One region of the Pseudoalteromonas sp. c7(2019) genome, then DNA from elsewhere that is predicted to be linked to it. Evidence: predicted binding sites of a transcription regulator. Region 1 holds the regulator's gene; each other region holds the start of a gene.
What was found. Region 1 encodes sigma-54, which starts transcription at its own class of promoters, with help from an activator protein. Its sites were predicted from a motif close to GTTGGCACGNNNNTNGNNT; they were not measured.
Positions count from the first base shown of each region.

Region 2: a site for sigma-54 is predicted at 4,950-4,968, ahead of GQR38_RS09570 (hemerythrin domain-containing protein). Genes of this name have one in related genera too.
Region 3: a site for sigma-54 is predicted at 2,606-2,624, ahead of fliE (flagellar hook-basal body complex protein FliE). Genes of this name have one in related genera too.

Region 1 is NZ_WTKS01000003.1:317,815-328,074, forward strand. It holds gene mlaD (outer membrane lipid asymmetry maintenance protein MlaD) at 1-243, opposite strand, end outside; gene mlaE (lipid asymmetry maintenance ABC transporter permease subunit MlaE) at 257-1,036, opposite strand; gene GQR38_RS05145 (ATP-binding cassette domain-containing protein) at 1,036-1,851, opposite strand; gene GQR38_RS05150 (calcium/sodium antiporter) at 2,107-3,075, shown strand; gene GQR38_RS05155 (KpsF/GutQ family sugar-phosphate isomerase) at 3,079-4,050, shown strand; gene kdsC (3-deoxy-manno-octulosonate-8-phosphatase KdsC) at 4,051-4,602, shown strand; gene lptC (LPS export ABC transporter periplasmic protein LptC) at 4,599-5,153, shown strand; gene lptA (lipopolysaccharide transport periplasmic protein LptA) at 5,143-5,688, shown strand; gene lptB (LPS export ABC transporter ATP-binding protein) at 5,685-6,410, shown strand; gene GQR38_RS05180 (RNA polymerase factor sigma-54) at 6,480-7,979, shown strand; gene hpf (ribosome hibernation promoting factor) at 8,006-8,293, shown strand; gene ptsN (PTS IIA-like nitrogen regulatory protein PtsN) at 8,298-8,750, shown strand; gene rapZ (RNase adapter RapZ) at 8,769-9,614, shown strand; gene GQR38_RS05200 (HPr family phosphocarrier protein) at 9,657-9,929, shown strand; gene mgtE (magnesium transporter) at 10,060-10,260, shown strand, end outside.
Region 2 is NZ_WTKS01000007.1:61,018-71,277, forward strand. It holds gene GQR38_RS09545 (RluA family pseudouridine synthase) at 35-1,699, shown strand; gene GQR38_RS09550 (GGDEF domain-containing protein) at 1,877-3,796, shown strand; gene GQR38_RS09555 (DUF6500 family protein) at 3,833-4,051, opposite strand; gene GQR38_RS09560 (hypothetical protein) at 4,089-4,346, opposite strand; gene GQR38_RS09565 (hypothetical protein) at 4,406-4,660, opposite strand; gene GQR38_RS09570 (hemerythrin domain-containing protein) at 5,008-5,433, shown strand; gene GQR38_RS09575 (plasma-membrane proton-efflux P-type ATPase) at 5,550-8,066, opposite strand; gene GQR38_RS09580 (hypothetical protein) at 8,354-8,767, opposite strand; gene GQR38_RS09585 (TonB-dependent receptor) at 9,114-10,260, shown strand, end outside.
Region 3 is NZ_WTKS01000016.1:90,513-100,772, forward strand. It holds gene fliG (flagellar motor switch protein FliG) at 1-505, opposite strand, end outside; gene fliF (flagellar basal-body MS-ring/collar protein FliF) at 498-2,213, opposite strand; gene fliE (flagellar hook-basal body complex protein FliE) at 2,234-2,566, opposite strand; gene GQR38_RS16600 (sigma-54 dependent transcriptional regulator) at 2,723-4,189, opposite strand; gene GQR38_RS16605 (ATP-binding protein) at 4,186-5,298, opposite strand; gene GQR38_RS16610 (DNA-3-methyladenine glycosylase I) at 5,431-6,027, shown strand; gene GQR38_RS16615 (sigma-54-dependent Fis family transcriptional regulator) at 6,363-7,799, opposite strand; gene fliS (flagellar export chaperone FliS) at 8,244-8,645, shown strand; gene GQR38_RS16625 (hypothetical protein) at 8,654-8,965, shown strand; gene fliD (flagellar filament capping protein FliD) at 9,112-10,260, opposite strand, start outside.

The DNA.
Region 1 (10,260 bases):
CACTGGTAAAAACTCTTGTGGGTGTACATAAATTGATTCAACACGACCAATTACAACACCACCTACTTTTACCGGCGCACGCGCTTTTAATGAGCCAATGTTTTCAAACTTGGCATTAAGCGTATATGTTTCGCCAGAGCCACTAATACCTGAATTGGCAACTTTAAGTGCGAGCATCGCAAAAGCTAAAATGCCAAGTGCTACAAAAAAACCAACTAAAATTTCTAATTTCCGTGAATTCATTATCTATACCCTATTAGCTGGTAAACATTACCGCTGTCAAAATAAAGTCAAAACCTAAAACTGCTAATGACGAATGAACAACCGTTTCGGTGGTTGCTTTGCTGATCCCTTCTGAGGTCGGCACACAGTCATATCCTTTATAAAGCGCAATCCAGGTCACCACTATGGCGAATACAAAACTCTTAATAATACCGTTTAGTATGTCTTGCTGAAACGACACTTGTGATTGCATGATTGACCAAAAACTACCTGTATCAACCCCCAGCCAATCTACGCCCACTAAATGAGCGCCTATGATTGCTACGGCTGAAAATATCAATGCAAGCAATGGCATGCTTATAAAACCCGCCCAAAAGCGCGGTGCAATAATACGTTTTAGCGGATCGATTGCCATCATCTCAAGTGATGAAAGTTGCTCTGTTGCTTTCATTAAGCCAATTTCAGCAGTCAATGCGCTACCTGCGCGTCCTGCAAATAGTAATGCAGTAACAACCGGGCCCAGTTCTCGCAATAAACTCAGAGCCACTAACGGCCCTAAACTATCCTCAGCGCCATAACCAACTAATACTGTGTAACCTTGTAGAGCCAACACCATGCCGATAAACAAACCCGACACCATAATAATCAGTAACGATTGCGAACCCACCATATAAAGTTGGCGAACAAGTAACGGTGTGCCTTTTTTAAAATTAGGAACATGCGCAAGCGCACTAAACAGCATATAAGCCGAACGGCCAAGAGCCGCAAAACGTCCTAGCGTTTTATGCCCTAGCTTTTGAAATAAATCCAACATTATGCTTTTTCTCCAAGTAGTTCGTCTGCATAAGCTTGAGCCGGAAAATGAAATGGTACTGGACCATCCGACAAGCCTTTTAAAAACTGTTGAACTAAAGGAGATTCATGATTGCGCATTTCATCAGGAGTACCACAACCAATTACACCTTGATCGGCGATAATTATAACGTGATCGGCAATACTCATTACCTCTGTCACATCGTGTGTCACAATTAAAGACGATAAACTCAATACTTCGTTAAGCGACTTAATTAGCTTAACCAATACGCCCATCGAAATAGGATCTTGTCCTGCAAATGGTTCATCGTACATGATTAGCTCTGGATCAAGTGCTATAGCGCGCGCAAGTGCAGCACGTCTTGCCATACCGCCCGATAACTCAGAGGGCATTAAATCTTTAGCGCCACGTAGCCCAACCGCTTGCAATTTCATTAATACAACTAATCGGATAAGGTCTTCACTTAGCTTTGTGTGCTCTCTTATAGGAAACGCAATATTGTCAAATACCGACATATCAGTAAACAGCGCACCACTTTGAAAAAGCATGCTCATTTTAGTACGTGCTTCGTATAACTCTTTACGAGACATTTTAGGAATGCTGCCACCTTCAAATAAAATATCACCTGAATCTGGTTTAAGCTGACCACCAATTAAACGCAACATAGTGGTTTTGCCAATTCCGCTTGGCCCCATGATCGCAGTAATTTTACCTTTAGGAACGCTAAAACTCATATTTTTATATATAGTTCTATTGCCTCTCGAAAAGCTAACATCCTTGACTTCTACTATTGATTGCGACAAGTCGCTCTCCATAAAAATGTTCACTAGTGCACCTATTTTAAAGCTTTTTTGTCAAAGATGGAAAAAACAATTCGTAAGATTTTGTAATACACCCATAAAAAGGATTATAAGACTCGCTCAAAACAGCTTAACCCCGGCTTAAATTTTTAAATTAGCTGTTTAAAAGCAGCATTGTTACGTAGTTGACCTTACTCTTTTATTTATACTTTCATCTTGGCTTTTGTTACTATTCGCGCCATCCGTATTTTGTATAACTGGCTTAACACAATGGTTACCTCGTTTGTTATTTTAATTCTTGGTTTTGCAGCTCTTGTTTGGAGTGCAGACAGGTTTGTTTATGGCGCTGCGGCTCTTGCTAAAAACTTTGGTGTACCTACACTTATTGTTGGTTTAACCGTGGTAGCTATGGGCTCTTCAGCACCCGAAATGATGGTTTCAGCCTCTGCCGCTCTGGCTAACAAAACCGACACAGCGGTTGGCAATGCTGTTGGCTCTAATATTACAAACATTTTACTTGTGTTAGGTATCACTGCTCTATTTCGCCCTCTTTCAGTTTCATCAAGTACATTAAAACGTGAAATGCCATTAGTGATGCTCGTATCTTTAGCTACTTGGTATGTGTTCTCAGATAACTACTTTTCATTTAATGAAGGTGTTGCACTTTTGGTTGGCTTTATCGTATTCATCGGTGGGTTAATTATTGTATCTATGCGTGCAAAAAACCAAGATGATCCATTTGTGTCAGAAGCCTGCGACGATGTACCAAACGATGTACCTACGAAAAAAGCGGTATTTTGGTTAGTTGTCGGCATGATACTCCTACCTGTTAGTTCTCATTTTTTAATAGGTTCGGCTGTCGATATTGCTAAATACTTCGGCTTAAGCGACTTAGTCATTGGCTTAACAATTATTGCCATCGGTACTAGTTTGCCTGAACTTGCCGCTTCGGTTGCAGGTGTACTTAAAAATGAAGATGATTTAGCACTAGGTAATATTGTTGGCTCAAACATATTTAATATTCTAGCGGTATTACCACTTGCCGGTATTATTAACCCTTCAGCCATTGACCCATCATTAGTAAGCCGAGACGTATTAATTATGATTGGCGCAACACTTGCTCTTATTATTATGTCATTGAACTTTAGAGGCACCCAACGTATCAATAGAGTAGAAGGCGGCTTATTGCTAATAGCGTTTTTGGGTTACCAAGGGTATATTTTTAGTCAAGTAGGGTAAATGATGGCAACGCTAAATTTTATTGAACAAGGCCTTCGCGTTTTAGATGTTGAACGCCAAGCACTTAGTGATATTGCACAATATGTAGATGAAAATTTTCATAACGCGTGCCAATTAATGTACGACTGCGAAGGCCGTATTATTGTCATTGGTATGGGTAAATCAGGTCATATTGGCAATAAAATAGCGGCAACCCTTGCAAGCACTGGCAGTCCAGCATTTTTTGTTCACCCTGGTGAAGCAAGCCATGGTGATTTAGGTATGATCACTAAAAATGACGTGGTTATGCTTATTTCTAATTCAGGGGAGACCAGCGAAGTTTTAAATATCATTCCGGTTTTAAAACGACTTGGTGCCAAAATGATATCGATGACTGGCAATACGCAATCAACCATGGCGACCCTTGCTAATGTACATGTGTGTATTAAAGTAGAAAAAGAAGCCTGTTCATTGGGTCTAGCTCCTACATCAAGTACCACTGCAACGCTTGCGATGGGCGATGCCATGGCAGTTGCATTATTAGAAGCTCGCGGGTTTACAGCTGATGACTTCGCGCTATCTCACCCAGGTGGTAGTTTAGGCAAGCGCTTATTACTTACTTTAAAAGATGTTATGCACAGCGGCGCAAATACACCTATTATTAGCGTTTCACAAACAGTTAAAGACGCCCTCATTGAAATGTCTGCTAAAGGTTTAGGTATGACAGCCATTGTTGATGAAAATCAGCAGCTCGTGGGATTATTTACCGATGGCGATTTGCGTCGTATTTTAGAGCAAAGAATTGATATTCATACAACACAAATAGATGTTGTTATGACTAAGTCATGTACTACGGCTACACAAGATATTTTAGCCGCTGAAGCGCTTAACATTATGGAACACAAACGTATAAATGGCTTAATCGTCGTCAATGAGAAAAACCAACCTATTGGCGCATTAAACATGCAAGACCTATTAAAAGCAGGAGTATTATAAATGCAATTTGAAGAACTCTATCAACCGCTGAGCGATGATGCAAAAGCACGCGCTAAAAAAGTAAAACTACTTATATGCGATATTGATGGTGTATTTTCTGATGGCCGTATTTATCTTGGTAATCAAGGTGAAGAGCTAAAAGCATTTAATACAAAAGATGGTTTTGGCATTAAAGCGCTTATAAACAGTGGCTTTGAAGTGGCTGTAATTACTGGTCGTCATTCACAAATAGTGCAACAACGTATGAGCAGCTTAACCGTACAGCATATTTATCAAGGCCAAGAAAATAAGCTCATTGCCTATCAAGAATTAAAAGACAAACTCAACCTTAGCGATGAACAAATTGCTTATATCGGTGATGATGGTCCTGACATGCCCGTTATGGAATTAGTCGGCTTTGCTGTTGCAGTAAATGATGCCCATCCACTTATTAAACGTTTATCACACTATGTAACGCAAATGCCTGGCGGCTTTGGTGCAGTAAGAGAGCTCACCGACTTACTTATGCTTGAAAATGGTAAAGCATTGACTACACAAGGCACTAGTTCATGAATGCAGCGCGCATAATATTAAGCGTTTTATTCATTAGCTGTATGGTTTGGCTTTGGTACCCTTATTTTACACAAACAAATATTGTGCCTCAGACTGAGCCTGAAGTTATTGCCAAGCCTGATTACATAGCCATTGAACTCAAACAAACAGCCTATGACGAACAAGGTAAAATTAGCCACAAAGTAACTGCGGCTAAAATGGAGCTATATCAACAATTAGGTTTTACGTTTTTTGAAAAACCTATTTTTACTTTATATAACGAAAAGCAAACGTGGCAAATAAATGCAGACGAAGCAACATTATACGAAGACAAACAATTAATTTTAGAAGGCAATGTGGTTGCCAAAAACTTAACCGATAACGCCATGATAGACAAAATCAATGCTGATAATATTCAGGTAGATATAAAGCTATTAACAATGCGTTCGGAGCAACCCGTTATCATCACTGGACCCAATTTAAAAATCACTGGTAAAGGCCTAGAAGCCGACTTAAAAACCGAAGTGATAAAACTAATTAACCATACGCGAACCATATATTATGACCAATAAAATATTAAAATCACTTATTATTCCTACACTTATACTAGCGTTTAATAGTAGTGCTGCAGAGCAAAACACGCAACCGACTGCAAATCAAATTTCAATAAGCGCCGATAAGCAAGAAGGTCAATTAAAAGCTAATGTCGGGATTTTTGAGAAAAACGTTGAAATTATTCACGGTAACCGCCGTATCACAGCCGACCGCTTAGAAGTACATAAACGCGATGAACTTGGTGATAATAAACAATTATTAATTGCTACAGGTAGCCCTGCGCACTTTGAAGAAAAGCAATCAGATGGCACGACTATGAGCGCCAGTGCTGACGAAGTGCGTTATGATGTATCTAAGCGTTTTTTAACGCTTGTTGGTAATGCACAAGTATCGCAAGCGGGACAAAAAATAAATGCTAAAAGCATTACCTACGATATAGAGCAGCAGCTAATCAGTGCCGAAAAAGATGAAAACTCAACTGACCGCGTTCACACAATTTTAGTACCAATCGAGACTAAAAAAAGTAAAAAAAGCGACAAAGGTCAACCATGAGCACATTAAAAGCAGAGCTATTAGCAAAGAGCTATAAAGGCCGTGAAGTTGTAAAAAACGTCGGCCTTGAAGTCAAAGCTGGCAGTATTGTTGGCTTACTTGGCCCTAACGGCGCAGGTAAAACCACCACGTTTTATATGATAGTAGGACTTGTACCTAGCGACAAAGGTAAAATATCGATAGACGATAACGATATTACTCTTTTACCTATGCATAGTCGTGCTAGATTAGGCATTGGCTACTTACCGCAAGAGTCTTCAATATTCAGAAAGCTGACTGTTTATCAAAACTTAATGGCCATTTTAGAAACGCGCAAAGAGTTAAATAAACAAGCTAGAGAAGACACTCTCGATAAATTATTAGATGAATTTAGCATACAACACATTCGTGATAGCCAAGGTATGGCATTGTCGGGTGGCGAACGTCGTCGTGTTGAAATAGCACGTGCGCTGGCAGCAGATCCTAAATTTATATTACTGGATGAACCATTTGCAGGTGTTGACCCGATTTCGGTATTAGATATAAAGAAAATAATAGAACATCTTAAAAATCGTGGGATTGGTGTATTAATTACCGATCATAACGTAAGAGAAACCCTTGATGTTTGTGAAAAAGCCTACATTGTTTCTCATGGGGAGCTGATTGCATCAGGTACTCCAGAACACGTATTAAATGATAAAACAGTACGCGATGTTTACTTAGGCGAGCAATTTAGGCTGTAACATTTACGCCATGTCTTTAAGCATCTGCTAGTATTAATTATAACAACATAAAAGGATTGTTAGAGATACATGAGGCAATCACTACAGCTGCGCATGGGCCAGCAACTTACAATGACTCCACAGCTGCAACAAGCTATTCGTTTGTTGCAACTCAGTACATTGGATCTCCAGCAAGAAATACAAGAAGCTCTCGACAGCAACCCGCTATTAGAGGTTGAAGAAGCAGACTATTCAGAAGACGCTGCAGGTAAAAACGAGCAAAAAGCAGATACAGATGACATAACTGTTAGCGCATCTGCCGATGATGCTCCAAGCGAATACGAACAAGATAGTGGTGAAGCACTTGCAAAAGACACGCTAAGTGACGACATGGCTATGGATGTTAGTTGGGATGAGTACATGAGTGCCGCTCCAGCAGCATCATCGGGTCCGATGCCTGAAGACGAATCAATATACCAAGGCGCCTCTACTGAAACGCTCCATGAGTATCTAATGTGGCAGTTACAACTAACGCCATTTAGCCCTACAGACGAAGCTATTGCTATTGCTATTGTAGAAGCCGTCGATGATTCAGGTATTTTAACACTAAGCTGCGAAGAGATTTTAGAAAGCTTTAATCAAGAAAACGAAGATGATAACGAAGTCGAACTTGATGAAATTGAAGCTGTATTAAAACGCATCCAACTGTTTGATCCAGTAGGCATTGCTGCACGTAGCTTACAAGAGTGTTTGTGTATTCAGCTTAACCAGTTTGATAAAGAAACACCTTACATTAATGAAACAAAAATGATTTTAACCGAGCATATTGATTTATTAGCTGCTCGTGACTATCGTACATTAATGAAGAAAACTAAGCTCAAAGAAGAAGAGCTTAAAGAAGTAATGACATTAATACATACTCTTAGCCCTAAACCTGCAGATACTATTGTAAGAGAAGAATCTGAGTATGTTATTCCTGATGTGTCAGTTAAAAAAATTAAAGGCCGCTGGGTTGTTGAGTTAAACCCAGATAGCATGCCTAAAATTCGTGTTAATAGCCAATACGCTGCAATGTCTCGCACTGTAAAATCCAGTGGTGACAGCCAGTTTATTCGCTCGCATTTACAAGAAGCTAAATGGTTTATTAAAAGCTTAGAAAGTAGAAACGACACGCTATTAAAAGTAACAAATTGTATTGTTAAGCAACAACAAGGCTTTTTTGAACACGGTCCTGAAGCCATGAAACCAATGGTTTTAAATGATGTTGCTGAAATGGTAGAAATGCACGAATCAACAATTTCGCGCGTAACAACCCAAAAGTATATGCACACACCCCGTGGTATATTTGAGCTTAAATACTTTTTCTCAAGCCATGTAAGCACCGAAAACGGTGGTGAATGTTCATCTACAGCAATCCGTGCGCTTATCCGAAAATTAATCGCAGCAGAAAACTCAGCAAAACCATTGAGTGATAGCAAAATAGCGGATATATTGGCTGAGCAAGGAATTAAAGTAGCGAGACGTACAATCGCAAAATACCGCGAATCTCTGGCTATTCCACCGTCAAATCAGCGTAAAAGTTTGATTTAAGACGCAAAAAAAAGAGGGTAATGCTTATGCAACTAAACTTAACTGGTCGTCACGTAGAATTAACCGATTCACTAAGAGACTATATTAATACCAAATTTGCGAAGCTAGAAAGACACTCTGATCATATTAATAATGTTCATGTCATTCTCGATGTAGAAAAATTAAATCAAAAAGCAGAAGCCACCATACACGTAAGCGGTGCTGAGCTATTTGCCTCTACAGAACATCAAGATATGTATGCCGCCATTGACTCGTTGATCGACAAGCTCGATCGACAAGTAATTAAACACAAAGAGAAGCTTGCTCGACACTAATATGATGAAATTAAGCTCACTTATATGCCAGGACTGCAGCAAAGCTGCGGTCCTTTTTAATAGCAAAAAAAGAATTTTAGAGTTCATTAGCGAACTTGCCCACGACAAACTTCCGTATTTACCGCAACAAGATATTCTTAATGCTTTAATGAGCAGAGAAAAATTGGGTAGTACAGGTATAGGGCGTGGCATTGCCATTCCTCATGGAAGAATGAGCGGTGCAGAAGAGCCTTTGGCTTTAGTACTCGTTAGCGAAACTCCAATAAATTTTGATGCGATCGATAATCGCCCTGTTGATATTTTCGTCGCACTCATCGTACCAGATGGCGATAACCAGCAGCACTTAAAGACTCTAGCAACCATTGCTGATAAACTAAACAACAAAGATTTTTGTAAACAGTTACGCAGTGCAAAATCAGATACTGAGCTTTACCAAGTTATTGTCAATCAATCATAGTTTTATAAAGGGTGTTAAATGGAGTTAATTATCATAAGCGGCCGTTCTGGTTCTGGAAAGTCGGTTGCTTTACGCGTTGTAGAAGATTTAGGTTATTATTGCGTAGATAATATTCCAGTTAACTTGCTTCCTTCATTAGTTCGCAGTGTGTCTGATAGCTACGATAAAATTGCTGTTAGCATTGATGTGCGTAACATCCCTAAACAACAAGATGAATTTAACGATATTCTTGAATACTTGCCTGGCTTTGCAAAACCTACGTTATTTTATTTAGATAGCGACGATCAAACATTGATCAAACGTTTTTCTGAAACTCGTAGATTACACCCACTATCAATTGACTCGTTGCCTCTTGATTTAGCCATCAAAAAAGAAAAAGAATTACTTGATGTATTAATCACCCGCGCCGACTTTATGATAGACACGACTGATTTGAGTGTTCATCAACTTGCTGAATCTATTCGTGAAAAGATTTTAGGTAAAAAAGATAAGCAACTGATTGTCACGTTTGAATCGTTTGGTTTTAAATACGGTATACCAAAAGAAGCAGATTACGTATTTGATGCACGCTTTTTACCAAATCCACATTGGGAACCTGAATTAAAACCTTTAAATGGGTTAGATCAACCTGTTAAAGATTATTTGGCCAATCACAGCATAGTGCAAAAATTCACATGGCAAATTCAAACATTTGTACAAACATGGTTACCGCACTTAGAGCGAAATAACCGCAGTTATTTAACCATTGCTATTGGGTGTACAGGCGGACAACATCGCTCTGTATATTTAGCGCAAACTATCGGTGAAAGTTTTGCAATGACACATCCCAATGTTAAAATTCGCCATCGCGAACAAGAAAAATAATATAGCTGAATAATCACCTGTTCAGCTTAGGTAGAGTAAGTTATGCATTGTGAAGACACTTTTTTAATAAAAAACAAATTAGGATTGCACGCCAGAGCAGCCACCGTGCTTGCCCAATTAGCAGTGCAGTTTGATGCGACAATTACATTATTTCAAGATGACAAAGAAGCTGCAGGCGATAGCGTACTTGCATTAATGTTACTTGAAAGTAGCCAAGGCAAAGAAGTAAAAGTTGTATGTAAAGGCCCCGATTCTGAGCAAGCTTTACATGCTGTTGGAGAATTAATAGCACAACGTTTTAATGAACAAGAATAAACAGTTATAAAAATAATGCTCGCATTACTAATGCCCCAACTAAAACAGATATATAAAATAAATACGGTTAGTGACGCCAGTTAACTCACCTCTCCCCATAAAGTAATATAAAAATTTATAAAGGACGCCAATGCCTGAAGCTTTTGAACAAGATTACCCACTACAGCAACTAAAACAGGTGACTAAGTCACTCAATAGTGGTCAATTTGTTCAAGTTAGGCGCATGCTCGCAAAAACAGCTCCTTGTGATACCGCATTATTATTAGAATCATCACCACATAAAATTCGCCGACTCCTTTGGCAGTTGGTTGATCCTGATGTGCAAGGCGAT
Region 2 (10,260 bases), on a different contig from region 1:
CAATTATTTTACTGAATGCTTTTCTCTTACTTCTATGTCAAATTCTGCTTCGTGCTTTACATTATTTTCTCAAAATATTGATTCTCTCGCGCTTCCTGAAAAGTTTACTTTCCCTTTTTATTACGAGCCGCAACCTTTAGCTGTAGCAGCCACAAAACAATTACAGCAACAACTTGAAACGTTAACGCATTTAAAAGCAGAAAATGCAGAAAATGCAGGTAAAATGTTTGGGGTTTTAGTGGTGCAAAATGCTAAGCAACAATTAGGCTTTTTAAGTGCTTATTCGGGGCAAATTGAAGGTGATAAAGCCAATATTAGCTTTGTGCCGCCTGTTTCTAGCATGCAGCTGCAAGACGATAGCTATTTGACTCAAAGTAAAATAATTAACGATATTAATGCTCAAATTGAGCAATTAGAAAATAGCGAACAACTGCATGAAGTTAATAGCAAACTTGATGATGCAACACAAAGCTACCAGCAAGCACTATTAGCCCAACAGGCAGTGATGCAAGCCGGTCGTCAGCAACGAAAAATACAACGTACCGAAGGCGAATTAGAGCTTAGCGAAAGTGATTTTGAGCAGTTAAAAAACAAGCTTGCAGGGCAAAGCATCGTAGAAAAAAAGCAACTGCTGGCACTTAAATCCTATTGGCAAAATATAATCGAGTCACTGCAGCAAACACACATCAATATTTCTGATGAAATTGCTCATTTAAAAAAGCGCCGTAAAACACTTTCTAAAAACTTACAAAAAAAATTATTTGCGCAGTACCAATTTTTAAATGCAAATGGAGAAACTACAGACTTAAATGCCATATTTGCAGCATTACCTGAACACACTCCTCCTTCGGGTGCTGGCGATTGTGCAGCGCCTAAATTATTACAATACGCCTATAAGCATGGCTTAAAACCACTTGCTATGGCTGAGTTTTGGTGGGGAGCAGCACCTAAATCAGCAATCAGGCAGCATAAAAACTACTACCCTTCTTGTTACAGTAAATGCCAACCAATACTTGGGCACATGCTAAAGGGTTTAGATGTTGAAGATAACCCGCTACTTATCAACCCAGCTCAGGGTAAAGATTTAAATATTGTTTATAAAGATGACGACTTACTTGTGGTAAATAAGCCCGCTGAGTTTTTATCTGTGCCTGGCGTTAATATTGATGACTCAGTTTATATGCGAATCAAAACGCAGTTTCCAGAGGCATCAGGCCCGCTAATTGTACACAGATTAGATATGTCGACTTCTGGGTTATTGATGATTGCGCTTAATAAACGCGTGCACAAAGCACTGCAAAAGCAGTTTATTGAACGCACCATAGATAAACGTTATGTCGCATTAGTTAATGGTAACGTAGCTAAGGATAGCGGAGTAATTGATTTACCCTTAGTGCTCGACTTTGATGATAAACCGCGCCAAATGGTGTGTTACAAACATGGTAAGCCATCACTTACTACCTGGCAGGTTTTAGAGCGTAACAACAATATTACCCGATTACAGTTATACCCTAAAACAGGGCGAACTCATCAATTAAGAGTCCATTGTGCGCACAGTTTAGGTTTAAACATGCCAATTATAGGCGACACACATTACGGGCAAAAAGCCGATAGATTACATTTACATGCAGAATACTTAGCATTTACTCACCCAATTACGCTTAAGCGATTAGAGTTTGAAGTAGCCGCAGATTTTTAATAAAAACACATAGCTACAACGACTATATTATACAATGTGTTGGTTTTTATTAATTAAATTGATATCGTTTATGGTCTTATTTTTTCAATAATGAGTATAAAAAACTGTTCAATCCCAAGTTTATTAAGCAATGTAGAAAAGTATTTCCTAATAAAAATAAGTCAGCAAAGGATTAACATGACTAACAATACACAAATAAAGGTTTTAGGTAATACTTTATGGGCAAAGTATATTGTTCTCCTTTTATTTTTACTTTTAAGTAAGCTTGCCTCAGCTAACGGCGACTCATTAAGTGCAACTTTACATGCGCTAGACTTTGACACGACTCAAGTCCTGATCAACAACATAAAACTGAATGAATTAGACTATCTTCAAAATGAAGACAAACTCACTCAAGCGTTTAAAATAAGCAAAGAGCAAAATTGGGAAAACCTTCATCTAGAAGCGGCCGCTTTGTATGCGGAGTTACTTTTTAGACAAGAAAAATACGAAGCGTTAAACACACACTTATCCTATTACTTAAAGAACAAAGAGTTACCAAATCAAAAAAGTGTATATTTATTATTTCTCGAATCACAACTCAAGTCTCTAGCGAGGGAGCCAAACCCAGCTCCAGCACAAACGCTAGCCACAAAATTAGAAGAAAGCTTGCAACAGCATTCAACTAAAGAAAAAATCATTATTTTGCGAGCACTTGCTTACTATTACACCGATACAGATTCATTGAAAAAGACCCTAAATGTTGCACTAGAGGGGCTAGAATTAGCATTAAAAGATGACGATTCAGCATCTCAAGGATACTTTTTTAGAAAAATAGCCGATGCATATAATTATCTAAACGAAAAAGACAAAGCCGTATATTATGCAAAAAAAGCGGTTGCGGCATATGAGCAAACACAAGATGGGCTTTTTACTGCAAAAGCATATTGGAGCTTAGGCAATGTATTGCTTGAAGTAGAAAAACCTAAAGATGCCTTAATATACCTAGATAAAGCATTGCTCTATTTTAAAAAAGTTAATATGCAAAAAGGCTTAACCTTTGCTCAGTACTCAATTGCAAATATTGAGTACTTACAAGCAAACTACGATAAAGCTTTAACTTTAACTAAAGAAAACATTGAGCTTGCTCGTTCTGCAGGTGTTTACGACATGCAACTCGCATCGCTCATTTTGTTAGCTGACATATATATAAAACTAGATTTACTTGATCAAGCAAATGAAGCAAACGATGAGGTGTTTTTAAAATTAGATAAATTCAGCCGCAGTATTTATAAAGCCGATTTTTTAAGTAAACGCTATGAGCTAAAACGACGCCTTAACCACACTGACGAGGCTTTTGAAGCAATTGAAAAAAAGCTCCTTTATACAAAAAAGCACTACGAAGCAACCAGTGAAAATAATATAAAAACACTACAGATACAGTTTGAAGTAAAAGAAAAAGAAGACAAAATACAGCAACTAGAGTACGCAAAAGACATTAGTGAGCTACAAGCTAAAGAAGAATATCAACAAAAAATAATTTGGCGACTCAGCGCTGCTATTGCATTTATTTTAGTGATTGCTTCATTATTTTTATTTTATCGGCAAGCTCGACAACGTCAAAAATATCACGATATTTCATTAACAGATTATCTAACAAATTGCCCTAATCGCAGAGGAATAATGCGCGCAGCAGAAGCAAAGCTTGGTGAAGGTAAAATGACGATAGCAATTGTTGACTTAGACTACTTTAAAAAAGTTAACGACCATTTTGGTCACGATGTTGGAGATTTAGTTCTTATTGCCTTTGCAAAAGCTGCAAAAGAAACACTATGTAATGATCATCAGTTTGGTCGTTACGGCGGCGAAGAATGGTTATTTGCACTAAATACGGTTGATGAACGAATAATTCGCGATATATTTAACCGACTCGCCATTAGCTTCGCCAAGCATTGCAGTAATATAGAAGACTTTCCTAGTGATACAAAAATCACCTTTAGTGCAGGGGCCTCTGTAAGTGGCTCTTTAAAAAGCACACTAGATGTTCTTATTAAGCATGCAGATAAATTACTTTATCAAGCAAAAGAAAACGGAAGAAACCAAGTCGTTGTTGATTAAATAAGCACAGCTAAAAGTATTGGCTCATTTACTTGACTAAAGTCCGTCTAAAACCATTTGTTTAATTTTATGTGCTTTTACAAAATGATCTAATTTATGGGTGTGTATCCACCAAGTAGCAGCTTCCATAAGTAGCTCTGGGTCGTCGTTTTTATTAGCAAAAAATGCATAAAAAGAAAGCCCTACATTTTCTCCTTTAACTGCTATTTTTTTATCGCATACGGTAATTATTTTTGCTCTTAGTTCTTCCCTCATACATACCTTATTTAGTTATATTTTTACTGTATATGTACTATTGAAATACACCATTTAAAAAGCTAACGATTAGCTGCAAAAGGCTTCTATCAACCAAGCCATGATTCTCAAGCTCTTTATTAGGCGTATTTACTTTTGCAGCTTTGCATTCATTATCTAATGTTTCATTTTTACGTGTATCGGTTTCGTATGCAATATCTGCTTGTTCCATACATTTTGCCGAACCTGCGTAAGGCTGTGCCGCACAAGCGCTTAGTAATAAAAAAAGTGGAATTACTATCAATAATTGCTTCATAACTAATCCTATTTTTACGCAACTTATTTACTTTAAATTACAGCTGCAAGTTAGCCTATTTACTTTTCTACCACCATTACAAAAAATTCAAAAAAGAACGTACCGATAGCATCAAAAAAAGTGTCATTTTTTTCATCCTTTTTAATTTGTGCGCTAATGCATTGATTATAAACTTCTGAGCTTGTTTGAGCGCCATTTCGATCAACCGTTTCAGCCTCTTCAATGCATAAGTTAGGGTCAGAACGTGGGGCAGTACTACATGCACTCAGTAAAGCGCACAGCAATAATGCGGCGATGGGGCTTTTTATGTTCATCCTTAAACTATCCTATTAAGTTAACGTGCTACCTGCATTTATACCGATTGGTATTATATGTGGGAGTAATACATATAGATTGTACCTAAATAATGTTGCTACTTTATCACTGCAATAAAATAAACAACCAGTAAATATTTGTAAGGTTCTGTAGGAATTTATACTCCTTTTATAATTGAACTACGTAAAATCCTGAAATTATTGCATTCATCTCACTGTAAAATTTACAGTGATAGCAGCCCAAAAATAAAAAATCAAAATAAAAGCAATAAAATACAATAACTTAATATTTGGCATTTAGTTTGCTAGTTAATGATATAAGCAAATAAATTGTAAAAGGACTAGTTATGAATATTTTTGAAGCACTACGTCACGATCATGACAAACAACGAGAATTAGTAGATGCGCTCATTCAAACGCACGGCGACACAGAGCAGCGCCACACGCTAATGGACGAGCTAAAAACAGAACTAGAACAACACGCAAAATTTGAAGAACGTTACTTTTACAACCCACTTATGTTTGATGACTTAACTCATGAAAAAGCGCGCCACAGCGTAGCTGAACATCACGAAATTGATGAATTAATTGAACAACTTGAAGATACCGAAATGAGCTCGTCTGCATGGTTAGTTGCAGCTAAAAAACTGCATCATTTAGTACATCATCATTTAAGCGAAGAAGAACACGAAGTATTTCAATTAGCGGGTAAAGCACTAACCGAAGGGCAAAAACAAAGCTTGGCAAAGCAGTATAATGATGCAATGCACTAATACTTTTTATTTGTGAGTAACTTTACTCACAAATAATTGAACCACCTTATATACACTCCCTTGTGTACTATTGGTTATAAGCCACTTGGCTTATAACCATTTTTTAAGCCTATATGCTAACTCTTCTCTAGTAAGGGTGCTTCTGTCGGATCAAAAATTCGATACGCCACTAGCTTTAAACCATCGTTAATAAAAAACCACACCAAAGCATATGCCCACACAGCAAGTGCCCATCCCCATCCTAGTGGGGTCATAAACACACCATAAACAGCAATAAGTGTTGCTATAACTTGCGTGCCAAATACAGCGACCATTAATATAGCAGACGGTTTAATAGACCAAAATGGACCTCGGGTACGCGCTAAAAATATAGTCAGATGCCCTGCTACAGAAAGTAATAAGTACATTAATGTTTGAAGATGAGGACGGTCGAGTTCAAATACTTTATCGCCCAAGTAAAATAAACCAAAGGCTGCAATTGGCCCTACAATTCCCAGCACAGATGCAATACCTAAAACGAGCCGCATATTCCATGTTTCGGGCTTATTTTGATAATGCACATTGTCGTATGCAATAGACAAAATGGCGGCATCGTTAAGTAAAGCAAGCATCACAATCATGACTGCTGTTAACGGATAAAAGTTAAAAATTAATATCGCCATTGTCATAAAAAGTAATACGCGCAGTGTTTCAGCAACCCTGTAAATAGCGTAACTGTTCATGCGTTGAAATATTTTTCGGCTTTCTTTAACTGCATCAATAATAACCGACAAGCCATCGGTCATTAACACAATTGATGCTGCTGAACGCGCTGCATCTGTAGCGCCCGATACAGCAATGCCACAGTCAGCTTTTTTAAGTGCTGGCGCATCATTTACGCCATCTCCTGTCATACCAACAATGTGCCCTCTATGCTGAAGCACATCAATAATATGGTATTTATGCTCAGGGAATACTTGTGCGAATCCGTCAGCACTCTCGATTGAGTCATCTAACTGTGTGGCTTGATGATGCTCAGTTGCACCAAATCCACTAGCATCAAGAATGTTTGTCCCTAAACCCAGTTTACTTGCAGTTTCGCGCGCAATGGCCACTTGGTCGCCCGTGACCATTTTAACGCTCATACCCATTTCTTTTGCATCGGCAATGGTTTGTATTGCTTCTTCACGCGGTGGATCAAAAAGCGGCAATACACCTATAAATTGCCATTTACCTTGCTCGTCTGTTTTAGCAACCGCTAAAGAGCGAAACCCACGTGCTGCAAATTCATCTATTGATGCCTCAACTTGAGTTTTAACTGCCTCAATATTAGCCGACAAAGCTAAAATAACCTGCGGTGCACCTTTGGTCACTTTAAATGTTTTGCCATCATCATTTTTAACGATTGCTTCAGTACGTTTGCTCACAGGATCAAATGGCTGAAAATGCTCTATGTGATAAGAATCTAGATGCTGCTCAGCTTTTACACTTTGTAATACTGCTAAGTCAATCGGATCGTTATTTTCTGAGCGAGATGCTAATGCGGCGTTCAATATAACGTCATCGCGGGTTATTTCATTAAGTGCGTTATCAACACAAAATGGGTCGCCTAACGTTAATAAATTTTGTGTGAGTGTCCCTGTTTTATCAGAGCACAATATATCAACACCTGCTAATTCTTCAATTGCAGCTAAACGCGTTACAACCACCTGTTTTTTCGCTAACAACCGAGCTCCTACAGCCATAGTAACTGACAATACCGTTGGCATTGCTACGGGTATGGCTGCAACAGTTAATACGAGTGCAAACTGCAGTGTGGTAATCATTGGATCATCGCGAAACAAAGCAACAATAACTATAAGCAGCACTAAAGCCGCAGCAAGCATTATTAAATAATTACCAATTTTAAGCACTGCTCGCTGAAAATGACTTGCGGTGCGTTCCCCTTGTACTAACTGTGCTGTTTTACCAAAAAAGGTATTAGCGCCGGTTGCGTATACTATTGCTTCTATTTCACCTTGGCGAATAATAGAGCCTGAATATACGGTTTCACCCGATGATTTAACCACTGGTAACGATTCACCCGTAAGTGATGATTGATCGACTTCTACTGTATCGCCATCAAGCAAACGCGCATCTGCAGGCACTATATCGCCCATCCGCATTCTAATAACATCGCCTGGCACAAGTTCGCTAGCATTTAAATTTTGCCATTGAGTATCGCGGCGTACCCGTGCTTTATTGGCTAATTTTGCTTTTAATGCAGCAATTGCATTACCCGCTTGGTGTTCTTCCCAAAACCCAACCAATACATTAGACAACAATAATACAAGGATAATAAAAAAATCAGCCCAGTGCTTAGCAAGCGCCGATAAAATAATAGCGGCCTCGATCATCCACGGTATTGGTCCCCAAAAGTAAGATAAAAACTTGAGTAATAAATTTGGTTTTTCTTCTACTAATTCGTTTGGTCCATATTCTGACAATCTTTGTGTGGCATCAGTTTGGCTTAACCCGTCGGATGATGTTTTTAGCTTTGCTTGTAATTGTACTAAATCAAGCTTGCTCCATTCATCGCAATTTTGATTGTGTGAAGACTTGTTCTCTGAACGATTTGATGACTGATGCGCCGACAAAATTTTAACCTTTTCCATACGAGCCTTCTATACAACATTGAGTTGAATAACTTGAGGTAATTAAAACCTACTAACCGTATAGCTAACATAAACTAAAGCTGTCGATATTGTTCTTACAAATATATTAACTTTGATCTAGCGCAATATTTAGGATGAAATAATATAAAAAGGATTATTTTTAGAAGATGACAAAGAGGTTGGATTGTTAGAAGAAGTGTTCAAAGGCTATACATTAGGCTGAAATAGTAAGCAACTCAGCCCAATGTATTTTTAGCTACAACCTTAAGGGTATAACTATTGTTTTATTACTTTACAGTAAATTTTACGTCTTGGTCGCGTAATAAGTAAAGTGCAAAACACGCAGCCCACATTGGCCATGCAGTAAAGAATAATAAGTTGTTAAAGCCATCTATATACTGGTTGTAAGAAGAAAGCGTTGATAAGCCATGCATTACAAAAATGATACCGTAAGTGATGCGCTTTTTAATACCCGCTAAAAATGCTAATACTAATACAAGTTGAAGAGCACCAATTACATAAGCAACTATGTCAGATGAGCCACTAATACCGTAAAAATGTTCGAAAATACGTGCGCTATGACCAGGATTTACGAATTTATCGAACGTCCACATAACCATTACAATAAACACGCCTAAACGCAAAGATAAAAGTGACCATTGCAAACGGTTTTGCACATCAGAACTCATTGAACCTGTCATAAAATTTCCTTAATAAATATTAATAAACGTTGAAGTAACCTAGACCGTATAAATTATTTTTTATTTCAAAAAATAGTAATTATTTTTGTTGATGACCTATTTTAAGTTTTTTTGATAAAACTTAAACAGTGCCGCACACGCTTTATAAAAGTGTACTATGCTTAAAAATATGTTAAAAAGCAGTTATTTACATAAACCATTAAATTAAAGCACTTAAGTACTACTTTAAAATACTTGCTTAGGCTTATGTTCTAAAAAACAAAAAGAAACACAATTTAACTGAAAGTTATTTTTATAGCCTTCGGTCTTTATCGCCAACAACATTTTAACCGTAGAGAGAAAACGTTTGAAACACGCATATTTAGCACTTTCCCTAGCCACAATATTAAATACACCACTTAATGCTTTTGCAGCCGAAGAATCAAAAATAACAAAAGGTGGCACAATAGAGCGTATTGAAGTGGCAGGCCAAGTTATTAAATCTCAAGGGCTTTCGGTTAAGGATGCAACAGTTGATGGGCCTTTTGGTGATAATTTAGCACTACAAGATATAGCCCGCTCTGTAACGCCTATTTCAAGCGAATTAATAGAACAACTTAATATTACGAGCCTACAAGACGTACTCGCAGTAAGCCCTAATACCTATTCAGCCAGTGGTTTTGGCGCACCAAGTTTACCTACTATTCGCGGGCAGCTGGGTGAGCTTTTTCAAGATGGTACACGTCGTCAAGCAGGTAATAATGGCTTTGGTGTGCCATTATCGTTCAACTCTATAGAACAAATAGATGTGGTAAAAGGCGCGCCACCGGTATTATTTGGCTCAAGCCAACGCAATGGTGGTTTTGTAAACTTACATTCTAAAAAAGCATCTACGGATGAAAGCAAAGGCAAAGCAACTGTATCTGCAGGTCGATGGGATCAATACAGTGTTTTAGTTGATTACAGTGCACCCATTGTAAAAGATAAAGTAGGTTTTAGAGTAAGCGCTGAACATATTGATAACGGCAGTTACTACGATTTTTCGGGAACTAAAAGTGACAGCTTATTTGCATCATTACGTGTATTACCCGATGACAAAAGCAGCTGGGATATTAACTTTGAATTATACCAAGTTGAATTTACCGATAACGCCGGTATTAACCGCCCTACTCAAGCGCTAATAGATAACGGCCTTTATATTACCGGTCAAGGCGTGCAAGCAAACGGTAGTACCGTACCAGCAGCAGGTTCAATTATTTCGCCTACTGGACAAGTTAAAATTGATCGCAGTACAGTACTTACCGACCCTGATAATCAAAACGAAGCTACTACCTATTTACTACACAGTATTTATAAGCGTGAACTTTCTAGCAATGCATCAATAAAAAACATTACGTATTTTCAGCACTTACAACGCGAAGAAATTGCACAGAATAGCTTTGTTGAAATTATAGATGGTGCTGATACCGCGCAAAACCGTACCGAGCTTACCTACCTTTGGAATAGCGATCAGC
Region 3 (10,260 bases), on a different contig from region 1:
CTAAGCGTACTTTTTCAGGGAACTGAGCAATAATTTCAGCTGACTGTTCTGGCTCTAAATACGATAATACAATGGTTTGAATTTGCGGATGCTCATTACGAATAATGTTTGCTACCTGCTTAGAGTCCATCCATTTTAATGAATCCAAGCCTTTAGCGCCTGAGCCCATAACAATTTGGTCAATAAGGCTAGCGGCTTTGTCTTCACCAAGGGCTGCTGTAAGCGCTTTTTTAATAAAGTCTTCTGACTGAAAACCAATGGTACTAAAGCTTTGAATTTGTTCTATAAACAAGTTATGTACAGCGCTAATCTTAGCTTGTGATAAGTCCTGTAACCCAGCCATCGCCATACCCACTTTTTGCACCTGTTTAGGTTCTAAGTGTTTAAGGATTTGCGCGGCATCTTCTTCTGATAAACTCAAAAGTAATATAGCGGCTTTATCTACCCCATCTAGCTTATCAACATCAAAGGCTGGCGGGAGTTGTTTTTGTTCTTGATCAGTCATCTTCTGTTAACCACGCTTTGACTACTTGTGATGATAGTTCTGGTTCGTTAGCTACAAGGGCACGAATTGCTTTAAGTAAATCTTCGTCGCCATGTAAATCCGGTAACTGCAGTGTACCATCACTTGAGAAACCAACCGAAGCAGAATCAAAGTCTTTATTTAGCATATCAAGCGTGTTGTCGCCAATATCTACGCCTGAACTTAATGCATCTTCGTCGTATTCTTCTAGTGTATCGTCTGGGTAAATTAAGCGTTTAAGCATTGGTTTTACTACTGCCATTATCAATACAATGATAACTAAGGCGCCTAATACAAGGCGGGCTATTTTCATAAACCAGTCTTGTTCCCACAGTGGCACTTCTATTGCTAAATTTGTTTCTTCACGTACAAACGGCACTGTTACGACTTCAAGTGCATCACCACGTTGCATATCAAAACCTACACCACCTTGTAGTAAGCGACGAATATTTGACAATGCCTCTACCGAGCGTGGAGTCATGGTTGTTTCACCGTTTTCTCCCACTTTAGCAATGTAGTCAACAGCAACTGATACGCTTATTCTACGTATTACACCACTTTGCTGACGCTTATGAGAAATTGTAGTGTCGAGTTCATAATTACGCGTGGCTTCTTTGTGGCTGCGTGTTGGTGACGTAGCTGTGCCTGCACCACCTTGCCCCGCAACCTCAGGAATGTTCGAGTTTAACGGTGGCTGATTTGTAAGCGCACCTGGAATACCAACAGCTAGGCCGCCAATGTTATTTTCTTCAAATGTGGTTTCGCTTCTAACCGCTGGTAGGTCTGGGTTATAACGCTTTTGAGTTTCCTCAATCGAGCTAAAGTCCATGCTCAAATCAACTTGAGCTGTATAGTTTGCAAGCCCAACAACCGGTATTAAAATACTGTCTATTTTTTCAAGGTACTCTTGTTCGCGCTTACGTTCTAAGTCGTATTCTTTACGAGAGCGTGCTGCTAATGAGCTTTGCGAACCTGAATTTAATAATCGACCATTTTGATCGGTAACAGTAACTCGCATAGGCTCTAAACCCTGTACTGCCGAGGCAATCATATCAACAACAGAGTCTACTTCTTCACGGTCGAGTGAGCGACCACGCTTAAGCGTTAATACAACTGTAGCTGATGGTTTCTTCTCTCTGCGGGCAAATACGTTTTCTTTAGGAATGGCTAACAATACTTTAGCGCGAGTAATATTATTAAGCTCTTCAATGGTGCGGGCAAGTTGTTGCTCGCGGCCATGTTTTAGGCGTTCGCGCTCTAAGCGTTGGCTTACACCAAAGCCCATATCTTGCATAATTATATCAGAGCCCGACGCTGGCCCTTGCTCTAACCCTTCGCGGGTCATTAACAATTTAATATTTTGGTATTCGCTTTCATCAACCGACACAACGTTGCCATCTAGTTGATATTCAATTTGTTGCGCATCTAAAAAGTCGAGCGTTTGAATAAGCTCTTCAGTTTGCATTTTGCCTAACGGGCGCATATCTGGCTGACGAGCCCAAATAATAATAAAAATCGCGATAGCTAAACAAATAGCCAATGCTATAACCAATGTTACTTGGCGCAATACATCAACACCATTTAAAGCACTTAAGTAGCCTGACTTTTGTTCTTGTTGATCATCACCACCACTTTGGTCAATACCGCCACCAGCAAGTGCTAGGTCTGTAGATTGGTTAGATTGCGCCACAATAATTCTCCACTACCTAATTAAACAGGCATGTTCATGATTTCTTTATAAGCTTCAACAAGTTTATTACGAACCTGTACTGTAGCCTCAAAAGCAACTGACGATTTTTGAGAAGCAATCATCGCCTCAGCAAGCGATACACTTCGATCCCCCATCTCAACCGCTTTTACTTTTTGACCTGCATCTTGCTGTAGACCGTGCACTGTATTTAATGCATCACTTAGCATGTCGCCAAACTGGGAAGTAGAAGTAGGCTGAACTTGAGTCGGCAATTTATTTATTTGATTATTACGGCCGGCTTCTAAAGCCATTGATTGCATTTCTTGAAATACAGCACTGTTTTGAATTTTCATAATTTATCTCTGACACGCAGTGAACTCTTACAAGTAATAAAGCACAAAGCATGCCAAATAATTAATCATTAAAATACAATAGGTTAACTTTAATTTGTGTTAGTCAGAGTTTTGACAACCCTAAGTTCGCAGCGCAAACTTAGGGTTTATAGGAGGTTATGCTGGAAGTGAAATACCTAAATCGCGCATTTGCGCTAGTTTATAACGTAAAGTTCGTGGGCTTATGCCCAATGTTTCGGCAACGTCTTTACGCTTGCCTTGGCAGCGTGCAAGGGTTTCTAAAATAATACGATGCTCTTTGTCTTTAAGCTCATCTTTATAGCTACCGGTGTCTGCCGCTAGCAAGCCCTGCTTAGGTTCAACCTCGGCATGTGATTTTTCATCATAATATGCAGAGCTTAGCGTGCTTTTATCAACGCCTTTATCTGCGTGAGCTAATTCTGTTGACGATACTGTTTGCGCCGGCGCCAATGATGGCTCCATAACAAAGTTATTAGCTGCTAAGTTTTCAATAAAAATAGCATGCTCATTTATTGTGTTACCCGTGCGCAGTATAAGTGCACGCTGTATAACGTTATCAAGCTCGCGCACATTACCAGGCCACGCGTGAGCCAATAACTTTTGCTCGGCACCTTTATCTAAATATGCCATAGGCTCTTTGCTTTTACTTATATGGCGCTCAATTAAATGCTTAGCCAATACAATAATATCGCCAGGGCGTTGGCACAATGGTCGCCACATTAGTGGAAAAACATTAAGCCTGTAATATAAATCTTCTCTAAACTGATTTTCAGACACGGCTTCTTTTAAATCACGATTACTGGTTGCCAAAATACGTACATCGAGCTGAATTGTTTTACGCCCCCCTAAACGCTCAACTTCACGCTCTTGCAGTACGCGTAACAGCTTTGCTTGTAGCCCTAAGTCCATCTCAGTAATTTCATCAAGTAAAATAGTGCCGCCTTGTGCTTGCTCAAACTTACCCGGACATGCTTGAATCGCGCCCGTAAAAGCTCCTTTTTCATAACCAAATAACGTGGCTTCAAGCATATTTTCAGGAATAGCCGCGCAGTTAATCGCCACAAATGGCTCATTACAACGGCTTGACTTATCATGAATATAACGAGCAAGTACTTCCTTACCTGAACCACTTGGGCCAAGTACCATTACACTTGCATCAGAGCGTGCTACTTTACTCGCAAGCTCCAATAATTGAATACTAGTTGGGTCAGCAACAATAGGTCCGTCGGTTTCTTTTGCTTTTTCAGGCAAATAACGACTCACCATATTTAACAGCACTTCAGGTGCAAATGGTTTAGCCATGTAGTCAATTGCACCTAGGCGCATCGCCTCTACCGCATCGTCAATTGTGGCGTACGCCGTCATCATCAATACAGGTAAATCAGGGTGGTTTAATTTAATACTGCGTAGTAAATCCAGGCCACTCATTGCGCCCATTTGCACGTCGCTTACAACAAGCGAAAATTGATCTTTTTTAAGCAGTAACATTGCTTGCTCAGCACTGCTCGCTGCAACACATTCAATACCCGACATTTCAAGGGTATCTATTAAGGCTTCACGAAGCCCTGCGTCATCTTCGACAACTAAAATAGTGTTACTCATAATGAACCCTCTAGTTTAGATGTTGCCTTAATAGGCAGTAACAAACTAAAGCAGGCACCACCCTGCGTATTATTAGTCACATCAACACGACCTTGGTGCGCACTAGCTACCGAACTTACTACCGCAAGCCCTAAACCTGTGCCCTGACTTTTTGTAGTAAAAAATGGTTCAAAAATTTTATCGCTTTGGCTTAAATCAACACCTGGGCCATTGTCGCTCACACTAATACGAACCATATCTAAATCTTTTAAATCTCTTTGTGCGCTAATTTTTACTTTTGCACCGCCGCCAATAACTTGAATACTATTGTGCACAAGATTTTGAATAGCACTGGCCAATGCCGTTTTATTACCGACTATTTGTATATCTGGCTCTGGTAAGCTTACATCCAGCTCACTTTCATTAAGTGCAACCATCGCATCAGCACCTGCTTTAACTTCTGTTAAAAGCTGCTGCATTGAAACTTGCTCAACAACTTGCTGATCGCCACTTTTAGCAAATAACAGCATGTCGTTTACTTGAGTTTCTAAATCTTTTAAACGCGACATTAACTTTGTTTGAAAGTTATCGCGAGATGCTTCGGGTAAGCGTTTTGATCCTAAATTAGCGGCGTAAAGCATAGCGGCTGAGAGCGGCGTACGGACTTGATGCGCCAGTGACGCAACCATTTTACCCAGCGCGCTTAATCGCTGCATATGTGCAACACGTTTTTGTAAGCGGCGGGTTTCGGTTAAATCCGTCATTAAAATAAGTTGCCCAGGCTCTGGTGCTAAAGCAGTAATATCAAGCTTTATTAGGCGCCCGTCTTTTAAAGACACTTCGTGGCCATCATCTTGATGTGGCCTAAAAGAGCGCTGAATAACATTAAACCAGCGTTCGCCTTCAAGTGGCTCGCCAAGCATATCAATCGCTATTTGATTCGCTTTTGCAATCAACCCTTTGCCATCAAGTACAACCACGCCTGCTGGCATGGTATCAACCAAATGCGAAAGCCAACTTGCTTGCTTGCGCAGATCGCTTAATTCACCAATGTACTCCTCTTGAAGTAAACATGGGTTATACTGATTTGCAGAAAAAAACTGTGGTTTTAGCACGCTAGCAAGGGCCATAATCAAATCTCGAATTGATGTAGATACATGTCTAAATGCACGATTTATACCAAAATTTATTTACATATTTATCATTAAGTTACATCAATAATTTGAGCGACATAAAAATGACGCACACAAAAAGGAATAATAATGAGTGAGCAAATAAAGTGCCGTTGCCCGTGGCTCGACACCACTAAACCCGACTACGTTATTTACCATGATGAAGAATGGGGTGTGCCTCTTTATGATGATACAAAGCTGTTTGAATTTATTACGCTTGAATCAGCGCAAGCGGGTTTAAGCTGGTATACAATTTTAAAAAAACGCAGCGGTTATAAAAAAGCATTTGCTAATTTTGATGTAAATAAAGTGGCACAATTCACACAAGATGATATTGAGAGATTAATGCTTAATGAGGGGATTGTGCGCAATCGCTTAAAAATTGAGGCAACTGTTAACAACGCTAAACGCTTTATAGAAATACAAGAAGAATTTGAAAGTTTTAGTAACTACCAATGGCAGTTTGTCGATAATAAACCGATTATAAGTAATTTAAATAACGCTGAGGACTACCCGGCAATTACAGAAGCATCAACCGCATTTGCGAAAGATTTAAAAAAACGGGGTTTTAAGTTTTTAGGCCCTACAACGGTTTACGCTCATATGCAGGCCTGCGGTATGGTTAACGATCACAGTAATGATTGTTTTAGAAAAGAAGAAATTATTGAGGCTTTTAGTAGTAAGTGATTAAAAGCCATAAAAGTGATTTGTTCACAAAGAGGTTAAGAGACGCTGCGCTTTAGAGAAGTAACGCGTAAGTTGACAATGGTTTCTCATTTATCCTCGTTTTTTCTCTTTGTGAAATAACGTTTTATTTAAATGATTAAAAGCTACGCTTTTCACGCGAGCAAGTCTAGCGTCTACAACAAAAGTAAAAACCGTGTAGGTGCGAATTTACTTCGCGCTCTTGCTAATATTTTTTAAGTAAAGTGTGGTATAAAACCGCACCTACAAAACGAGGGGTTCTTTATCTACTGTGTTTGGCCAATTTATAACTAAACACTGACAGCTGCTTTTAAACCTTAATCTCTTGAAAGATTATACTTTTTCATTTTCTCAACGAGTGTTGTTCTGCGAACACCTAATATTTCGGCTGCGCGAGCTACAACGTAATCATAGCGCTCTAACGCTTGGGTTATTAAGCTTATTTCGAGCTCGGCTAAATAATCTTTAAGTTCAATACCATCATCTGGCAATAACCCACTACCCGTTTGGCTAAACTCAGCGTCAGGCTCACTTTCGTAATCGCTAAAACCGGTGCTAAATATGTCGTTAAAGGCGTCTTTTTCCATTAACTCTTCAGGATATTCTGGCTCGTAGGCTTCAACTTCAATGTAACGATATTTATTAGGTAAATCGGGAATATCGACCACTTTTTCAGGAAACATAATAACCATACGCTCCACCAAATTAGCAAGCTCACGAATATTACCAGGCCAAGCATGTTCTTTTAAGCTCTCAACTGCGCGCTCGGTAAACTTAGCGGTAGAACCTGTTTGGTCGTTAACTCGGCGCATTAACTCCTTTAAAAGCAGCGGAATATCATCAGCACGTTCACTCAGTGATGGGTTTTCGATAGGAAATACATTTAAGCGGTAATATAAATCTTCCCTAAAACTACCCTCTTCAATCATTGTTTCCAAATTACGATGCGTGGCTGCAATAACGCGTACATCAGCTTGGATAGCCTTTGTACCACCAACACGTTCGTAGCTGCGTTCTTGCAATACTCGCAGCAACTTAACTTGCATTTGCAGTGGCATATCGCCTATTTCATCTAAAAATAGCGTCCCGCCTTGAGCTAGTTCAAACCGCCCTTTACGAGCCGATATAGCACCAGTAAACGCGCCTTTTTCGTGGCCAAATAGTTCACTTTCGAGCAGTTCTGCCGGTATAGCACCACAGTTAACTGGTACAAACGGTCCATTAATACGCTTTGAAAGCAGGTGTACATTACGGGCAACCACTTCTTTACCTGTGCCTGATTCGCCTAAAATTAAAACATTAGCGTCGGTTTTTGCCACTTGTTCAATTAAAAAGCGAACATCTTTTACGGCATCTGTTTCACCAACTAGCCCATCAAAAATTTTATGCGGTTTAGTATGCTTATGCTCATTAGGCAGCATACGCTGATACTGCTGGCAATCGTGAAGTAACTGAGTTGTCACTTCGTGATTAAATGGCTCGCAAATAAGCCCCACCACATTAGCTATACTTAATAGTGGTTTTAGCGTTTCGCCAATTAATAAAAACGGTAATGTTGGATAGCGTTTAATTAAGCTTTCGTGGTCAAGTGATTGCAACGCTCCTAAAATAATCATGCATTCTTGCTGCTGATATTTTTTGCATTCTTGCTCAAAGCAGTCTTCGCTTAATAGTTGAACAGCTTCACCAATAAAGCCAAGTGAAGCATTTAATCCTATTGCGCGGTTGTTATTATTATCTAAAATCAAGATCATATTTAGCGAGCCGTACTTTCACTAATTTGTATAATTAGTTAAATTGTAAGCCAGTTCAGCATGGATGCAAGTGATAGCGGCAGTTTTTTGACATAAACGCCAAAAAACAGACGGGCTAGTTAAGTCAATCATACTTAATAGTTAATCATTAAGTATGAGTTGTAGTTTTAACTTAGTTATTACTCGGTGATTACTTAATGATTACCTAAATACAACTTAGCCTTAAAAATTAATTTACTCGGCAATAAAAATGCTATTGTTAGTAAATAAACTCAATTATAAATTTAAGTTGAAGTTACAAATGCCGATACATAAATAAGTGAAAATGCTTGGCATTAATATTGCTTTGTTTTTATAAAAGTATAAAAGCTTTATTAGATTTTTATATAAGTTTTTATATTAGCTTTCACATAATTTTATCGTTTTAAATTTTAGGATTTTCCCATGGCTCATGTCTCAGTAAAAAAATACGGTCAAGTTCGTGCTAGTAGTATTGCCGAAATGGCTCCTTACGAACAAATAAACCTTATATTCAGTAATATTATCGGTCGCTTAGCAGCAACAAAAGGGTTTATTGAGCGCAAAGAAATACAAAAAAAAGGTGAAAACATTTCAGCCTGTGTTTTATTATTTGGTGCACTGCAAGACGCACTCAATTTAGAAGTAGAACAAGACCCTAGTATTTCTAACAATTTATTGGCACTTTACGATTACTGCCAGCGCCGTTTAACGCAAGCGAACATAAACAACGATATTGAAGCAATTATTGAAGTATCAAGTATTGTTAAAGAAATTAAAGAAGGCTGGGATAACATCCCGCTAGATCAACGCAACCCTGCAGTTTAATTTTAATTATGGAATCGCCAACATCTTCAGAGCCACTAACCAACTACTCTGAGCTCATACAAACGTTGCTTAGTAAAATTGAAGTGTTAGTAAATGATGATAATGCAGACGAAGCTCAGCCTTTTTTAGACACTTTAAATACTGAACTAAAGCAATGGTGCGAAAGTAGCGAAGGTCCAAGTACAGAGCAATTAGAATTAATTCAGCTTCGTATAAATACCATTTTAGTTAAAGCGAATAGTGCAAAAAACGAATCATCAAAAGCTATTATTAAACATAAAAAATCAGGAAAGGCGATAAAAGCTTATAAAGCCATCTAGTAAAAAGGTTTAATAAATGGCCTTCATTTTAACTAAATACATGGCTATAGCTTACTATTTGAATTAAAGAGCAGTACACAATAAAAAACCGCTAAATTTAAACTTAGCGGTTTTTTTATTGACTCGTAATACTTTTAACCCAGTTATTAATTTGATTGCCTAACTACGCCTGGCATGTTCTCTAATTGAGCTTGAACATAACTACTGGTGTTATTAAGGCTCGCTACTAATAAATCCATCGCATTATATTGAGCATATAGTCGAGACGATAGCGACTCCATTTTACTGGCAAGGTCCAAGCGATCATCATCTAAATCGTCTAGCTGATTTGTTTTACTGTCTATTCGGTTTTGAATAATACCATCGGAATCTGTATAAAAGCTCATTAGCTCATCAAACGACTGTGCAAAGCCATCATCGTCATCACCTACAAAAAACTGTTGCACTAAATTTACATTAGCGTCTATTTGCTCATCTAGTGTTTCTGTATTTAGGGTTAAAACACCGTAGCGGTCTGTTTCAACACCTAATTGCGAAAGCGATAACGAATTACCATCGCCTAAATCAACTGATTCAGTTATTTCACTACGGAGCTTTGACATAACACCACGAAGTAGTGAGTCACCAGCCATTACTCCGGCTCCACTTTCACCAGATGCACCTAAATTATTACTAAGCTCTAATAACTCATTGTAACTAGTAATGAAGCTATTTAAACCAGCTTTTATATTATTATTATTTTCGGTAACTGATATGTCGCTTATGTCGTCATCTGTATCGTGCGGTTTTTTAGCAGTTATTGTAATACCGTCAATCACTCCGGCAAATTCATTAGATGAACTACTTACAGTTAGCGAGCCATCAATGGTAATTGATGCATCAGTTGCTGCAATTATTTCACTCGTATTTTGCACACCAGCAGAGTCAAATGCCAAACGAGAAAGACCATTTACATCTGTGTTATTACCATCAATATCAGCAATTTCTATTTTAATTTCATTTTCTGCACCGCTATTTTTAGCGGACATAACCAAATGCTGGCCACTATCATCAGTAATGATAGTCGCATTAATGCTGTCATTATCGTTGCTGTCGTTTATCGCATCACGAATCTCACTAAGTGTCGCAGTATCTGATACTTCAATATCAAAGCTATTATCACCAGAGGTTAGGGTCATTGTTCCCTGACCTACCGCTGTATCAGCATCGAAAGCTTGCGACAGTATTTTATGCTCCGTGGCTAAGTTGTTAACTTTTACATCATAACCACCTGGTTGAGCATCTTGGTCCGCACT